Regions from separate parts of the Oceanobacillus sp. AG genome, predicted to be linked through region 2. Evidence: riboswitches for the same ligand, from Rfam matches in the RefSeq annotation. Region 2 holds a riboswitch; the other holds the start of a gene.
What was found. Region 2 has a riboswitch for S-adenosylmethionine ahead of GN217_RS06255 (methionine ABC transporter ATP-binding protein). Riboswitches for the same ligand answer to the same signal wherever they lie in the genome.
Positions count from the first base shown of each region.

Region 1: another riboswitch for S-adenosylmethionine. It lies ahead of GN217_RS00720 (methionine ABC transporter ATP-binding protein); the one in region 2 lies ahead of GN217_RS06255 (methionine ABC transporter ATP-binding protein).

Region 1 is NZ_WOWT01000002.1:155,470-161,640, reverse strand. Features, by position in the region: gene GN217_RS00735 (iron-containing alcohol dehydrogenase family protein) at 1-46, opposite strand, end outside; gene GN217_RS00730 (alpha-hydroxy-acid oxidizing protein) at 77-1,219, opposite strand; gene GN217_RS00725 (methionine ABC transporter permease) at 1,253-1,915, opposite strand; gene GN217_RS00720 (methionine ABC transporter ATP-binding protein) at 1,921-2,937, opposite strand; SAM riboswitch class I at 3,343-3,454, opposite strand; gene GN217_RS00715 (pyridoxal phosphate-dependent aminotransferase) at 3,534-4,700, opposite strand; gene GN217_RS00710 (carbon-nitrogen family hydrolase) at 4,726-5,514, opposite strand; gene GN217_RS00705 (Rpn family recombination-promoting nuclease/putative transposase) at 5,815-6,171, opposite strand, start outside.
Region 2 is NZ_WOWT01000009.1:129,560-135,730, reverse strand. Features, by position in the region: gene GN217_RS06265 (MetQ/NlpA family ABC transporter substrate-binding protein) at 1-130, opposite strand, end outside; gene GN217_RS06260 (methionine ABC transporter permease) at 148-804, opposite strand; gene GN217_RS06255 (methionine ABC transporter ATP-binding protein) at 797-1,825, opposite strand; SAM riboswitch class I at 1,913-2,014, opposite strand; gene GN217_RS06250 (thioredoxin family protein) at 2,067-2,387, opposite strand; gene GN217_RS06245 (toprim domain-containing protein) at 2,400-2,756, opposite strand; gene gcvH (glycine cleavage system protein GcvH) at 2,876-3,259, opposite strand; gene GN217_RS06235 (arsenate reductase family protein) at 3,353-3,709, opposite strand; gene GN217_RS06230 (acyl-CoA dehydrogenase family protein) at 3,845-5,629, opposite strand; gene GN217_RS06225 (acetyl-CoA C-acetyltransferase) at 5,669-6,171, opposite strand, start outside.

The DNA.
Region 1 (6,171 bases), on a different contig from region 2:
CGGTCCGGTAATGGCCTGGTGCTCCTTTTACAATTGCTGTTGCCATCTAACGTGCTCCTTTTTTCGCCTACTTCGCTTAATCTTTCAAAATATGAATATTTCGCGCTGCCTTGACACTCGACGCTCCGGCAAGCGCAAGGGAGGATCTTGTCTGCTGCATAAAGTTTGTGAGTACTTTTTCAACACCGGCTTGTCCAGCGAGGGCTAGCCCATATGCGTAAGGTCTGCCGAGTAAAACCGCGTCGGCACCTAACGCAAGTGCTTTAACGACATCTGCTCCGCGGCGAATGCCACTATCGATTAAAATCGGGACTTCCCCTCCAACCTCTTCTACAACTGCTGGGAGCGCGTCAATGCTAGAGATGACACCATCTAACTGCCGACCGCCATGGTTGGAAACGATAATGCCATCGACCCCGTTTTCAATCGCGAGTCTTGCATCTGTCGGATGTAGGATTCCTTTTAATAAAACCGGGAGAGATGTGCGTTTCTTCAGTTCAGCAACATGCTTCCAGCTTAACTTCGGATGGTAAATGTTTTGCAAAATTTCTTCTACGACAGATGCCTCGTCGTCCTGCTTTAATGTGGATAGAAAGGCACTATCTGTAATATAATTCGCTTTTCCGTAGCCTGCTTTCAGCGGTGAGAATCGGTTCGTCATGTCCTCCTCGCGCCAGCCGAACATTGTTGTATCGATAGTAAGGACGATTGCTTGATAGCCTGCTTCTTCTGCACGCTTTACCATATTAAAGGAAATATTTTCGTTATTGGACCAGTACAACTGGAACCATTTTGGACTACCTTCTGAAACCTCTGCCACTTCCTCGATTGCGTAACTGGAAACCGTGCTTTGTATATAAGGTACATCCAATTTCGCAGCTGCTTTTGCAACCGCAAGTTCCGCTTCTTCATGCGTAGTTTTCAGCATTCCGATCGGAGCGAGCAAAAATGGGTGGCGATACGTATGACCAAATAGCTCAATACTTGTATCCACGTTGGAGACATCATTTAAATATTGGGGCAGAATAGAATATTTCTCGAATGAAGCGATGTTTTTCCGCAACGTCTCCTCCCCTCCGCCTCCAGAGCGGGTGTATCCAAATGCATTTTTCGACATTTTTCCTTTCGCTTTTGCCTCTAATTCTTCTACACGAAAAGGAAAAGTCTCCGTTGTTTCTAGGTTCGTAATGAATGCATCTTTCGTCTTTGTAGTCGTCAAGACTTCTACCTCCTAAAGTTGGCTTTCTTCCGTTTAATCCTTTTTCAAACGTGCAGCGATCCGGTTACCAAGGGACTGGATTCCTTGGACGAGGATGATTAAGATAAAGACCGTTGCATACATGACATCTACTTCATAACGCAAGTGTCCGAAACGATACGCAAGATCTCCGAGTCCTCCTGCACCGACTAGACCGGCCATTGCGGTCGCGCCGATCAAGCTGATTGTAACAATTGTTAAGCCTAAAACGATGGATGGGCGTGCTTCTCGAAGCATGACACTCCAGATGATTTTATGTGTTTTAATCCCCATTGCTTTATATGCTTCAATAATTCCGCTATCCACTTCGAGTAGAGAACTTTCCAGTAAGCGTGCAAGATATGGCGCGGTGTAAATAACGAGTGGAACGATAACACCTTGCACGCCAATCGTTGTGCCGACCAAGAATTTCGTAAATGGCAGAATAAAGAATAATAGAATAATAAACGGAATCGAGCGGACTATGTTTATAACGAGATTCAATAATTGATAGACGAATTTATTTTCCAATGATTGTCCCGGGCGTGTCAGTACAACAAGTATGCCTAAAGGCACCCCAATCAAAATCGCAAAAAATAAGGAAATGATGACCATTTGAAACGTTTCAATGATAGCTTGGCCAATAATAGGCAGCCATTGTTCGATAAAGTTTTCCATTTTATTTATTCACCCTCCACTTCTTCTGTCACGACCCCTTGATCGTTTAAGAACGTTAAGGAGGCATTGATTTGTTCCTGTTCACCAACAAGATGAATGATCAGATTTCCGACGATCCCGTTTTTCAATTCCATAATATTCGCCGTTAAAATATTCGGCTTCACTTTAAACTTCTCAATCACTTGTGCAAGTAAAGGCTCCCCGGCACTCTCTCCAATAAATGTTAGGCTTGTCACCGTACCATTTAGTTTCAATTGGTTGATGAGTGATGCGGATAATTTACGCTGGGAAATCGTATCTAAAAACTTCTTTGTCGTCTTATGACGGGGATCGGTGAACAATTCGATACTGGAGCGCTGTTCAACGATTTCTCCATTTTCTAGAACCGAAACGTCATCACAAATTTTCTGAATGACACTCATTTCGTGGGTAATGAGTAAGATGGTTATCCCCAGTTCTTCGTTAATCTTAAGGAGTAAATCAAGAATTGAATTCGTTGTTTCGGGGTCAAGGGCACTTGTCGCCTCGTCGCTCAGCAGGATTTCCGGTTCCTGTGATAATGCGCGTGCAATGGCGACCCGCTGCTTCTGTCCGCCAGATAATTGAGAAGGGTAGCTGTCCCCTCTGTCTGCTAAATCAACAATTTTCAAATATTTTTCTACACGTTCTTTCACTTCTGTTTTGTTAAGCCCTAGAAGTCTTAGTGGTGTTGCTACGTTCTCATAAACGGTTGCAGTCTTCATGAGATTGAAATGCTGGAAAATCATTCCGATCTTCTGTCTCATTTTCCGCAAATTTTCATTTGATAGGGCTGTTAGCTCTGTACCATTGATCGTTACCGTTCCACTGTTCGGCTTTTCTAGTAAATTGACGAGCCGGATCAAGGTACTTTTACCGGCACCACTGTAGCCAATGACACCGTGGATTTCACCTTTTTTTACATGAAGGTTAACATTGTTTACCGCTGTAACATCCCCATTTTTAGATGGGAATACCTTCGTGATGTTCTCTAATTTGATCATCTATCTACCTTTCCCTTCCAATTGTCTTTAGATTAAGAAATAGTTGGTATAAACAAAGGCGGAAGCGCCCTTGCAGGTTAAAAACGCGACGTCCTGTCGCAACACCTGCACTAGCACATCCTGTGCGTCGTAGCAACGTACAAACTGGAGCACTCCGGAATGAGATAAAGGAAACACGGCGAACGTAGAGAGCCGATGTTGACTTATCGATTGGAGGAGTGTGAAGTTTGGGACTGCGCACTGCTCGTCCCACCAAAAGATCTGCTAGTTGCTGGGCGCAGAGCGGACGTGGCTGGCCCTGGACACCTAAGTTATCACAACACTTTTACTTTATAGTTCCTTATACAATAAAAATAGCCTCTCTTTTCTAAAGAAAGAGAGGCTTTGTATGTATTCAGAGGTCCTCTCTTATCTTTCAAAACATCACGTTTTGCTGGAATTAGCACCTCTTTTATGGTTGACATAAAAAGGTTGCCGAGCTTCATCGGGCCAGTCCCTCAGCTACTCTTGATAAGAGATAAAACTATTTAATTATATTGATATAGACTACAGCAAAAGTTACGTGTCGTCAACTCTTATTTTAGTAATCTTTCAGACTAAGAGAAAAGTTTAAGTTTTTCAATCCGTTCGACTGCTTCTTCAAGACGGGCTTCATCAACTAGTAAACCGATCCGGATATAACCTTCCCCGTACGTCCCGAAGCCATTTCCGGCGGCGACAGCAACATCAGCCTTTTCCAGTAGCAAATCAGCAAATTGCTCACTTGTATACCCACTCGGAACCGGCAGCCATGCAAAGAACGAGCCACTAGGAGCTTCAACTTCCCAACCAATCCGTTTACATGCCGCGATTAATGCATTCCTGCGCCCTTCATACAGCTCGACTAATTCCTCCACACTTGATTGCTCTGCAGTTAAGGCAACAGCCGCCGCATGTTGGACTGCGGGGAACAGACTAACGAATAAATGATCTTGCAGGAGATTGATCGCTTCAATCATTTTCGCGTTCCCAACAGCAAAGCCTACTCGCCAACCGGCCATATTGTATGTTTTCGATAAGGTATAAAGCTCGATCCCGATATCTTTAGCGCCCTCTACCTCGAGGAAACTAACCGGTTTTTTCCCGTCAAAGCCTATTGCACCGTAAGCAATATCATGGACGATACCGATACCGTGCTCCTTGCCTAACTGTGCCGTCTCTTCGAAAAATTCTTTGGAAGCGATGGCTCCTGTAGGATTATTCGGATAATTTAAGTAAAGTAATTTCGCTTCTTCTAATTGTTTCGGCGTGAGCTTGTCATAGTCTGGTAAGAATGCATTTTCTCGAAGTAATGGCATTACTTCATGCCGAACATTCGCAAGCTTGACGCCAGATAGATAGTCCGGGTAGCCTGGATCTGGCAGTAACAGCATGTCGCCTTCGTTCATTAAGGCGAGGGGTAGTTCGACTAAGCCAATCTTCGTCCCAAATAAAACAGCTACTTCCGCTTCCGGGTCTAAATCGACATTGTATTCCCGCTTATAGAAATCGGCTGCTGCTCGTTTCAATTCCGCTGTGCCACGAAACGGCGAGTATTTATGTGAATTTGGGTCTGCGGCAGCTTCTTGCAAAGCTTGCACAATATGGGGTGGAGTTGGTTGATCCGGGTTCCCTTGCCCCAAATTAATGACATCGCGACCTTCTGCGTATGCTTTTGTCACTTTTTCTACGAGAGTTGCAAAAAATTGAACGGGCAACTCCTTTAGGCGATTCGAAAATTCCATTGACATAACCTCTTTATTTGTATATTTAATATAACTCTGGGACACGGCTTTCAAAGATTGGGACACTTTTTCTGACTTCAATTACCCTGTCCGGATTGATTGTGCCTCGTAATGTTTCTTCTTTATCTTCTGAACCTTTTACGAGAACATCTCCCCAAGGGTCTGCGATTAAAGAAGTTCCGGTGTATTTAACCTCATTCAGGGTGCCGACATTGTTTGCAGATACGACATACATTTGGTTTTCAATTGCGCGGGCTATTTGCAGGTTAACCCAATGATTGGTCCGCGGTTTCGGCCATTCGGCAGGGATAAATAATACTTGCGCCCCGTCTAACGCCAACTTGCGCGTGAGTTCTGGAAAACGCAGGTCATAGCAAATAATGACACCCATCCGAATCCCATCGAGTTCAAAAGTTTGCACTTTTTCCTTGCCACCAGTCAAGTATGCTGGTTCGTTCAACATCGGTACGAGGTGCATCTTGCTATATTCATAAACAAGGTTGCCGGCGCGGTCAAAAACAAGACTCGTATTATATAATTTGTCATCCACTTTATTCGCAATCGAGCCACCGACAATATTAATCTTGTATTCCTTCGCCAATTCACTTAAAAAAGATTTAGTAGGCTCTAATGCATCATCTGCAATTGTTTGGAGCTCTTCCAGCACATAGGATGTTGTCCACATTTCCGGCAATAGGATGATGTCTGGCTTATCATTCTTTACTTCTGATCCAACCCAATGCTTCACCTTTTCCCTGTTATCATGCGGGGAACCTGGTACAAGTTCCATTTGGTAAACAGCAACTTTCATCATATCCATCCCCTTTCAAATATATATCATATTAGCACACTTCCACCTATCATACATAAAAAACATGGACAGAATATCGTCCATGTTTCCGCTGGGACATTGGGGTTGGTGGGACATTGGGGTCAGAGCAAGTGTCCCAGTTATGAGCGGGACATCGGTGGGACATTGGGGTCAGAGCGAGTGTCCCAGTTATGAGCGGGACATCGGGGTCAGTGCAAGTGTCCCAGTTATGATTAAGATAGTATGGAACGCTTGGTTACGCTTGATCAGGTCGGCTTCATACCATTTGGTACGCAGTAAAATTTATTCTTTAACATTGCTGGCGATTTTTTGGATTTCTTCTTGTGATAGACCAGTTATTTCTTCGATGATATGAGGATCTAAGCCTTTTTTTATCGAGTTTTTAACCAGTATTTCTTCCATTTCCTTTTTACCTTGTTTTTTACCTTCCTCTTTACCTAGTTCTTTACCTTCCTCACGAAACATATCAGCCAGGCTCATAATAATTTTGCTCCCTTCTGGATAACTGTTCTTAATTTTTTCCGTAATTTCATCCGTATTTCCTCGTGTGACATTCGTCGCCGCGCTGAAAATATAGTACAGCATCGTCTCAAAGTATTCCATACCCGTCTGTTTATCATCCAACTCCTGCAAATAAGA
Region 2 (6,171 bases):
TGGCTTCTTCTCCAGCGGTGTTATCTGTATCATCTGCACCATTTGCGGTATCTTCTTTTTCTCCACTTGTACCACATGCAGCCAGCAACAGAATGAATGATAGTAGAATTAATCCTAGAAACTTTCTCATCTTTATTCCTCTCCTTTTTATCTTTTATCTATTTTATTGGTAATGAAATCTCCAATAAATTGAATAATAAATACAATGATCAAAATTATTATCGTACAAATAAACACAAGATCAAAGTTCCGGCGCTGGAAACCATAGAAATAAGCATAATCTCCAAGACCGCCTGCCCCAATTATTCCTGCCATCGCGGTATAGCCGATAAGTGCAATAGCTGTAACGGTCAGCCCTGATACGAGAGCTGGTAAGGATTCAGGTATCAATACTTTAAATATAATCGTACTCGTCTTCGCACCGATTGATTTTGCAGCTTCAATGACACCTTTATCAACTTCCCGGAACGCAATCTCCACAAGCCGAGCGTAAAATGGCGCGCTGCCGATAATTAGCGCTGGTAGCGCAGCACTTGGTCCTCGAATCGTCCCAATAAGGAAATTTGTAAATGGAAATAATAACAGAATCAATATTATAAACGGAATCGAACGGAATACGTTGACAACAGATGCGGTTATTGCATTAATGACTTTATTTTCCCAAATACCGCCTCTTGCTGTAAGAAATAGTAATAATCCAAGAAGTATTCCGATGACCAAGGTGCCTAATAGCGAAATATTTGTCATATAAAAAGTTTCATTAGTCGCTGTTAACAGCTCGTCCATATTCACATTTTCAAACATTTAGGATGACCTCCAATTCCACGGAGGTTTTCGTTTGAACATAGAGAATAGCACGGTCAATTTCCGCATCCTCACCAGTAATTTGAACAAACAATGTTCCGTAACTTCCGGTCTTCGTATTCGTAATCTTGCCTTGGATAATATTGATATCGATGGCAAACTGTTTCGCAAGCTGACTGATTAAAGCTTTGTTTGCTGATTCTCCGATAAATTGCAGTTTGATGAGCTTTCCTTCTGGATTATCTTGCAGCATACTTGGGATCGCATCCTCTTCCTCTGCATTTCCCATCACCTGGCTAACAAATTTCTTTGTTATTTGTTGTTTCGGATGAAGGAAAACATCGAGGACATCTCCCATTTCCACTACTTTTCCCTCTTCCATAACAGCAACCCGGTGGCAAATTTTCCGGATGACCTGCATTTCGTGGGTAATCAGAATAATTGTGAGTCCCATCTTTTCATTGATGTCAACGAGTAGATCCAAAATAGATGTTGTCGTTTCCGGGTCAAGAGCAGATGTCGCTTCATCACAAAGTAATAGTTTCGGTTTGTTCGCCAGTGATCTAGCAATACCGACACGCTGTTTTTGTCCACCACTTAATTCAGATGGATAAGCATCTTCCCGACCAGTTAAACCGACCAAGTCGATCAATTCTTGAACCCGCTGTTTACGCTCCGTTTTGCTCACTCCAGCAATTTCAAGCGGGAATGCAATGTTCTCTGCCACAGTCCGCGACCATAGTAAATTAAAATGTTGAAACACCATTCCAATATCTTGGCGTGCAATGCGGAGATCATTTTTCTTCAAACGTGTTATGTCTTTATCACCTATTGTTACTGATCCACCTGATGGCTCCTCCAACCGATTGAGCAAGCGGATGAAGGTACTTTTACCAGCACCACTATAACCAATAACGCCAAATATTTCTCCTTCTTTTATATCCAGATCCAAATCATCAACTGCAATGATTTGCCTTTCTTTTGTAACGTATTGCTTCCTTAAACCTTTAATGGAAATCAACGTACTATCTCCTTCCAAATAAATCAAAAAAGCGTCTTTCTATTCGAGAACAGAAAGACGCTTTTACCTATAGTTGCATTTCTTGTTCTCTTATCTATCAAGATATTAGCAGGAATTGGCACCTTTCAAACGACTTTGAAGGTTGCCGCGGTTTCACAGGGCCAGTCCCTCCACCGCTCTCGATAAGAGCATACCTATTCAATTAACATAAAGAAATCATAGCATGAGTTGAGTTATGCTGTCAATAGCTTTCCCCAGCGAAGAGCTCAGGCTTATATTCGAAAAGATAACGATAAATATTACCGGTAGAATAGAAAGTATACACTTTCTCCTTTACTTCATTATTCTCCTTAATTAATAAACAAGGCACGTTCTCTATTTTATGTTCGTGTAAGAAAGCTTCTTCAAAATTGGCATTCATTTCATAAAATATTTCTTCGCCATGAATGTCTTCAATTTTTTCAAGTATCGTCCTAGCGATATGGCATGTGCCACAAAATGGCGAATAAATATATAATAAGTAAGAATCTTTCTTTAGCTGTTTTGATATTACTTTCTGCATAGACTCACCTGACTAATATAAAAATGTTGGTCGTACTGAAAAATGTTTTGCAACGAGTAAGGAGGCAAGGATTTTATAAGGGGTAGTTGCGACTTCACGGTAATCCCTGCTAATATAAATATGGTCGGCATGAGGGAGTTCCCGTGCCAGTTGTTTTCGTAGTTTCAAGCCATTTTTATCTTCATCGACAAAGATGTAGACATCATTTTCATCTAAGTTATATGTTTCTAACAGCTCATCAAACCAATGGACGCTTAGTGAGCCGTTTGTACAAATAATCGTGACTTCTTCGCTTAGAATTTCTTCTATCTTACGTTTATCTGTCAACCCCTCCACAATAATAACTTTTTCGGTTTCGTGCGCTATCATACCCTGCCACTCCTTATCCGATCAAATCATCCACCTATTATAGCATATGAAAGAAAGGAGGCTGACTATACTGTTTTATTGTATAGTTAGTCCCCCTCCTTTTTTGTCTTGCTTTAGTATTATTCTTCTATGATTGCTTTGTATTCTTCAGCTGTCAGTAAATTATCCCATTCGCTTGCGTCCTCTAGTTCTACAACGATCATCCAAGCCTGTTCATATGGAGATTCGTTGACAAGTTCTGGGCTGTCTTCCAATTCTTCATTGATTTCAACTATTGTCCCTTTGACTGGTGCATATAGCTCGGAAACTGTTTTTACCGATTCTACACTGCCAAATGAATCGTCCGCTTCGACTGTGTCGCCCTCTTCCGGAAGTTCGACAAACACGATATCTCCAAGTTCATCTTGAGCGAAATCAGTAATTCCGATGCGCACTTTATTGTCGCTCTCTTTCTTAATCCACTCGTGCTCTTTCGTATAACGTAAGTCCTCTGGTAAATTCATCGGTTATCATCCTTTCCGTTTCTTCTACTCCAACTATACAATGGATAGATTAGAAAATCTACTGTACATCACATTTTCTCTTTACCTTCTGTACTAATTCCAAGTTGATTCGTATTCGTCTTCTTTAAAACCAACAGTGATTTTGTCTCCCATCGCTGCTATCGGCCGTTTTATCAACATGCCGTCAGAAGCTAGGTATTCTGCCATTTCTTCAACTGAAGCATCTTTAATCTTCTCTTTCATATTCAATTCGCGATATTTTTTACCGCTCGTATTAAAGAACTTCTTCGGTTCTAGACCACTTTTTTCAATTAATTGTAAAATCTTATCCTTAGATGGTGTATCCTCAACGATATGGACTGCCTCAAAGTCGATATCGTTCGCTTCCAACCACTTCTTCGCATTTCTGCACGTGCCGCATTTTGGATACCAGTAAAAAGTCATACTCATTTTAAAAACCAGCTCCTTTATGTAATTACCACTATTTTAACATAGAAGGTTTGTTGACACATGTATTTGCTACAGAGCTCGTATGGTTTAAAAAAAATCGTCCGGAGCATATTCTATACTCCGGACGAACTGAAATTATACGATATATTTTTCACTTTCGATGAGTGATTTGGCGATTTCCCGTTTCTTCGCAATAACATTCGTCGGTTCATGACGGGTCAATTTACGTAAGGAAGAGAGCATCATCCGTAGAGTATCTCCATCTTCCACCGCAATTAAGATCTCTTTTGCCGCTGCCTCAATCCGATTGAATGCTTCCTGTACATATACTTGTGTATAAAGCAGTTTCAGCTCATTCTTCTCCTCTCCCGTCTGATGAATCGCTTTTTCAGTACGGAGGAGGGCTGATTCCATATTAAAGACATCTCCAACCATATTGGCCAAGTGGACGAGAATTTCTTGCTCATTCTCAAGTTTCTGCATGTATTTCTGTGCCGCCAAACCTGCACCTAAGAGAACAATTTTCTTTGCATTACGCACTAAATGCTTTTCCTGATCAAGTGGTTCTGTGCCAACTTCTTCAGGCATCATCATCATAAGCTCTTCCTGAAGTCCTTGGGCTTTCTGTAATAATGGCAGTTCCCCTTTCATTGCCTTTTTCAGCAATGTTCCCGGAACGAGCAGTCGGTTGATTTCATTCGTACCTTCAAATATCCGGTTGATCCTGGAATCCCGGTAGATTCTTTCTACTTCATATTCCTCCATGAACCCATACCCACCATGCAGCTGAACCGCTTCGTCAGCGGTGCGGTCAAGTAATTCTGTCGCCATATATTTCGTAATCGAGCATTCGATTTGGTACTCAGCAATTGCCCGGGCAATTTCCCGACCGTCCTCAAGTTCTTCATCAGACAAAGCACCCATCCGCTGCTCGAACAATCCAACTGTACGATAAACCGCACTCTCATTTGCATAGATTTCACTCGCCATCGTAGCAAGCTTAGATTGGGTTAGGGAGAAGCTTGAAATTGGTACACTGAATTGTTTCCGTTCATTCACATATTTTGCCGCTAGTTCAAATGCCCGTTTCGAACCACCGACACCACCGACGGCTAGTTTGTAACGTCCAACGTTTAAAATATTAAAGGCAATAATATGTCCTCTACCTTTTTCACCTAGGAGATTTTCTACCGGTACTTCTGCATCTTCCAAAATCAGTGTCCGGGTTGATGAACTCTTAATCCCCATCTTTTTCTCTTCCAAACCAGTGGACACACCTGGATAATCGCGTTCTACAATGAACGCAGAGAAATGTTCACCATCAATTTTTGCATAGACGACAAATACATCTGCGAACGCGGAGTTCGTGATCCACTGCTTTTCCCCATTCAAAATATAATGGGTTCCTGCCTCATTCAGCTTAGCAGTCGCTTTTGCCCCGAGAGCGTCTGAACCGGAGCCAGGTTCTGTCAGGGCATAGGCAGCGATTAGCTCGCCCGTCGCAAGCTTCGGCAAATACTTCTCCTTCTGTTCTTTATTCCCGAAAAACACAATTGGCAGCGAGCCGATACCGACATGGGCTCCATGAGTAATGGAAAATCCTCCCGCTGGTGCCATTTTCTCTGTAATCAAGGATGAGCTAATCTTATCCAGACCAAGCCCACCGTAAGCCTCCGGAACATCTGCACCGAGCAGACCTAGCTCTCCCGCCTTTTTCAATAATTCTACGGAATGTTCGAATTCGTGGTTTTCTAACTTGTCGATAAGCGGGACGACTTCATTGTTAACATATTCCTCTGTTGTTTTCGCAATCATTTTATGCTCATCTGTTAAGTCCTCAGGAGTGATAATGTCCTCACCGGTTAATTCTTCAATGAGGAAGGCTCCTCCTTTAAAAAGTTTGTCTTTTGTTTCGCTCATAATTGATCTTCTCCTTTTATTAAAAGTTAGTTGTAAAGATTAAATTAGCTCAAATACTCCTGCTGCTCCCATTCCACCGCCAACACACATCGTTACAATTCCAAATTGAACATTTCTGCGGCGCATCTCATGGGCTAAAGTTAGCGTCAGCTTCGTTCCCGTCATTCCTAGCGGGTGTCCGAGTGCAATCGCTCCACCGTTTACATTCACAATAGAAGTATCTAAGTCAAGCGCTTCAATAACTCGTAACGATTGGGATGCGAACGCTTCATTCAGCTCGATCAATCCAATATCCGATAACTCAAGACCGGCAATTTCCAGTGCCTTTGGTATCGCCTTCACAGGACCTACTCCCATAATTTCCGGTTCCACTCCAGCTACAGCATAGGAACGGAATTTTAATAAGGGGGTTAATCCTTCTGCTTGGGCTTTCTCGCGCTCCATTAATAGGACGGTACCTGCCCCATCGCTCATTTGCGAGGAGTTTCCAGCTGTTACAGATCCCTTTATATGAAATGCAGGTCTCAGTTTAGCAAGGACTT